DNA from 2 places in the Enterobacter sp. 4974935 genome. Region 2 is predicted to be linked to the other one. Evidence: predicted binding sites of a transcription regulator. Region 2 holds the regulator's gene; the other holds the start of a gene.
The links. Region 2 encodes Fur, which represses iron uptake genes when iron is present. Its sites were predicted from a motif close to ATAATAATGAGAACNACTATCAA; they were not measured.

Region 1 (2,401 bases), 630 kb from region 2:
AATGGCGGAGCCGGTTTCTGACTGCGTCCAGGACATCTTACTGTTTTCACCTTCGCACAGCGCACGCTTGGTGACGAAGTTCAGAATACCACCGGTGTTGCCATCGCCCGGGAACCAGTTCTGTACCGTAGAGTATTTCACTTCCGCGTCTTTATGGATGATCACCTCTACCACCGCCGCGTGCAGCTGGTAGCTGTCGCGCACCGGCGCCGAACAGCCTTCGATATAGCTGACGTAGCTGCCTTCATCGGCCACCAGGATGGTGCGTTCAAACTGGCCGGTTTTTTCCGCGTTGATGCGGAAATAGGTCGAGAGCTCCATCGGGCAGCGCACACCTTTAGGCACGTAGATAAAGGTGCCGTCTGACGCCACCGCCGCATTCAGTGCCGCGAAGAAGTTATCGTTACTGGGTACCACGGTGCCAATGTATTTTTTCACCAGCTCCGGGTGATCGTGAATGGCTTCCCCAAAGGAGCAGAAAATTATCCCCTGCTCCGCCAGCTTTTCACGGTAGGTGGTTGCCACCGAGACGGAGTCAAAAATGGCGTCCACCGCCACCTCTTTACCTTCGCGCACGGGCACGCCGAGCTGATTGAAGGCCTCTTCCACCTCTTTACTCAGGAAGCTGTTCTCGGCACCGGTTTGCTGTACCGCGCCGGGCTGCGAGGCACAGGTATCATCGCAGCTGCCGCATGAGGGCGCGGAGTAGTAGCTGTAATCCTGATAGTTCAGCTTATCGTAATGCGCTTTCAGCCAGTGGGGTTCTTCCATCTCCAGCCACGCGCGGAATGCGCTCAGGCGAAACTCCAGCATCCACTCCGGCTCGTTACGTTTCGCCGAAATGGCGCGCACGACCTCTTCGTTGATGCCTTTCGCCAGCTCATCGGTTTGCAGCTGCGTGAAGAAACCCTCTTTATAGTTGAGGTGTCCGCCGCTCCAGGTGTTTACATCACTCGTTGCTTCAGTATTACGAGACATAGTACCGCCTATACCCCAAAGCTTTCGCCGCAGCCGCATTCGTTCTGGGCTTTCGGGTTATGAAATTTGAATAACTGGTTTAAACCTTCCCGAACGTAGTCGACTTCGGTTCCATCAATAAACGGCATAGCCTGTAGCGCGACGTATAACTTTGCACCGTCGGTTTCAAAGACCAGATCGTCCTTTTTGGGTTCGGTTACGGTATCCAGCACGTAGCCAAATCCTGCGCAGCCCGTCTGCTTAACGCCTAAGCGTACGCCGAGGATGTCGGGATTTTTTGCCACCAGCTCATGAATATGCGCCGCCGCCGCGGGCGTCAGCGTTAAGCCACGCCAGGCAAAATCGGCCGGATTGAAGGTTTCTGAATGCAGTTCCATAGGTCCACCTCATCTGATAAGCCACCAGGGCATAACACCATGTTAGTGATAACGATTATCACTTCAACCCCCTGCGAGCAGGGGCTTTGGGCTAAACCGCCCTTTTTGGCTACTTTCATTAAGCATAGACCCTGTGACGGGATGCGGATGGGTGGGTTAGTTTTGTTCAATGCATTGATAAATAATGCATTTCATAAGAAAGGCGGTAAGGTGGCGGGCAATAATAAAAATTGTATTGAAAATACCTATTTTTGAGATAGCTAAAGTACGCCCAGGCATCATATACATTTTTTACGTATGCCTCCCCCTTAAGCCAGGTTCTTTTTAATTCTTTTTTGCTTTACCTGGGCGCGCATAAAGACGTTTGATGGATAAGTTAACCATTATTTATCAGTCTGATAGTGGTTAAATTCCGATCATGATTAATTACATAAACTCGTCCCTTTTCGGCGTAATGTTTCCCTTGTTAACCATTTATTCAGTAAGGGATTAAATTATGTGGAGTGCCCATAAAGCCGCAGTTCATGCTCGCCAGCATGCAGGTCAGTATAGCCAGAAAAGATGTGCAGAATTTGTTTCAAAATCCATTCGCGCCGGCGGTGCTAATCTACAGAACACACATTATGCTAAGGATATGAAAAGCAATTTAATTCTGGCGGGCTTCCACCAGGTTTACGGTGAGCCTGTTGAGGGCGATGTGGCGGTGATCCAGCCCACAGCGCACCACCCCTATGGCCACGCTTGCATCTATGGTGGGAACGGCGTCTGGTACTCTGATTTTGTTCAGCGAACAATGTATCCGGGAAAAGAATACCGGGAAGTAAAGCCAGCATATGCAATTTACAGGCATGACTGACATGAAAAAAATAATTCTGGCGTTCCTGCTTCTGCCCACTCTCGCATCCGCTGCACAGGAGTTACCCGCTGAGGTATCCGCTGCCCTTCAGTTTAATAAGTGGTACATCTCGCAAATTATTACCGGGAAAGAGCCCCTGAAAAACTATGAAGCGCTCAGGCCATATGTGACCCGCGAAACCATCAGCAAA
Region 2 (2,401 bases):
TTGGCGTGTGGATATGGGTGATGTATGATGGCGCGCTTATCGCCCGGGCATTAGCAGGGCGGCGTGTTTCCCCCGAAGTCTCAGAATCATGGCCAAAGAACAAACGGACCGTACGACACTAGATCTGTTCGCGAATGAGCGTCGACCGGGACGACCGAAAACGAATCCGCTTTCGCGCGATGAACAGCTGCGTATCAATAAACGCAACCAGCTTAAACGCGATAAAAATCGTGGGCTTAAGCGTGTCGAACTCAAGCTGAATGCCGATGCCGTCGATGCGCTTAACGAGTTAGCTGACGCGCGCAACATCAGCCGCAGCGAACTGATCGAAGAGATGCTGATCGCCCAGCTTGAGACGTTACGCGGCAAGGCGTGAGTCAGAAAATCCCCAATATTACCTTTTTCATGTAGCACAGAGTGCAGTCCTGCGTGATAGCTGTTTCCGCAGGGTTGCCTGTTCTGCTATTATTGCCCTTATCCGTGGACAATTTGCGCCACCATACCATTAAGTTTCAAGAGGTTATTTTACTCATGGCAATCATCGGCATTTTCTTTGGCAGTGATACCGGCAATACTGAAAATATCGCAAAAAACATTCAAAAACAGCTCGGTAAAGACGTTGCTGATGTGCATGACATCGCCAAGAGCAGCAAAGAAGATCTCGAGGGCTATGACATCCTGCTGTTGGGCATCCCGACCTGGTACTACGGTGAAGCACAGTGTGACTGGGACGATTTCTTCCCGACGCTGGAAGAAGTCGACTTCAACGGCAAGCTGGTTGCCCTGTTTGGCTGTGGCGATCAGGAAGACTACGCTGAGTATTTCTGTGATGCGCTGGGCACTATTCGCGACATCATTGAGCCGCGCGGTGCGGCGATCGTTGGTCACTGGCCAACAGCGGGTTACCACTTCGAAGCTTCCAAAGGTCTGGCAGATGACGATCACTTCGTTGGCCTTGCCATTGATGAAGACCGTCAGCCAGAGCTGACCGCAGAGCGTGTAGAAAAATGGGTTAAGCAGGTTCGTGAAGAGCTGAACCTGGACGATATCCTTAACGCCTGATATCCCTGCGGCGCAACTCCGGTTGCGCCCGTTGTCCAGGTAAAACCGATTAAATTAATTGCTACAAACTTTTAACTTTTTCGTCCAGACCTGTACAATATCCCCCTGGTAAAAAGTGGGTGCCATCGAACAAGTTTGTTGGTGATACCACGTTTTTATAAGCATACTTTGCTTGAGACTTGCAGTTTTCATTTAGCCATGGCAGTTCTATAATGAGACGCATTATCCCAAGTGCATTTTCTGTCACTTCTTCTTTTGAAGTGAATCGTTTAGCAACAGGACAGATTCCGCATGACTGACAACAATACCGCATTAAAGAAAGCTGGCCTGAAAGTAACGCTTCCTCGGTTAAAAATCCTTGAAGTGCTTCAGGGGCCAGACAATCACCATGTCAGTGCGGAAGACCTTTATAAGCGTCTTATCGATATGGGTGAAGAGATTGGGCTGGCAACCGTCTATCGTGTGCTGAACCAGTTTGATGACGCGGGCATTGTTACTCGTCATAATTTCGAAGGCGGTAAATCCGTGTTCGAGCTGACTCAGCAACACCACCACGATCACCTGATCTGCCTCGACTGTGGCAAGGTCATTGAATTTAGCGATGATTCCATTGAATCACGCCAGCGTGAAATCGCCGCCCGTCATGGCATCCGCCTGACCAACCACAGCCTGTACCTGTACGGTCACTGTGCTGAAGGGGATTGCCGCGAAAATGAACATGCTCACGACGCAAAATAAGTCAGTGTTAATACTCTGAGCCAACCGTGAGGTTGGCTTTTTTTTGCCTGGAAAAAGCCCGGTAAGCGCAGCGCCACCGGGCGTAAAGCAACTTATTTATTGTTATTGCGAATCTCGTCCCATATCTTATCGCAACGCTTCGCCACTTCCTGATCGTTACCGGTTTTACGCGCCTGAATACAGGCCTGGTAATCCATCACGCGAACGTTTTCCTGCGTGGCGAATTGCTCATGGGCTTTGTCTTTTTTTAGCTCGTTCAGCACGCTTTGACAGGCTTCAATCTTCTCAGGTGAACCTTGTGCGGTATTGATGCAAGCGCTATACGCCTCTTTCAGACGGGAGTCTTCTTTCGGCGCCTGATCCTGCGCGCACGCCACCAGCCCGAATGCCAGCAGCGCAACGATTACCCTTTTTTTCATCATGTTCAGTCTCCATAACGGCGGGACACAGCCCGCCGCAGCATTCATCAGAAGATGGTAAATGGCGCAATGACCATGAATTTCACGTCGCGCTCATCCTGGAAGATGTTGCCGTAACCGCCCGCGTAGCTCGGGATATCGGAGTGGTTGTCATACTGGGTGAAGTGCAGTTTGAACATCGT

Region 1: the regulator Fur is predicted to act here: its motif matches at 1,395-1,417, upstream of sufA (Fe-S cluster assembly scaffold SufA).

The regions. Positions count from the first base shown of each region.
Region 1 covers NZ_JBZWGT010000003.1:2,430,291-2,432,691, forward strand. The annotation lists gene sufB (Fe-S cluster assembly protein SufB) at 1-978, opposite strand, end outside; gene sufA (Fe-S cluster assembly scaffold SufA) at 987-1,355, opposite strand; gene AC4OVS_RS12835 (hypothetical protein) at 1,852-2,211, shown strand; gene AC4OVS_RS12840 (DUF3828 domain-containing protein) at 2,213-2,401, shown strand, end outside.
Region 2 covers NZ_JBZWGT010000003.1:3,058,840-3,061,240, forward strand. The annotation lists gene ybfE (LexA regulated protein) at 89-376, shown strand; gene fldA (flavodoxin FldA) at 532-1,062, shown strand; gene fur (ferric iron uptake transcriptional regulator) at 1,354-1,800, shown strand; gene chiQ (ChiQ/YbfN family lipoprotein) at 1,893-2,219, opposite strand; gene chiP (chitoporin ChiP) at 2,267-2,401, opposite strand, start outside.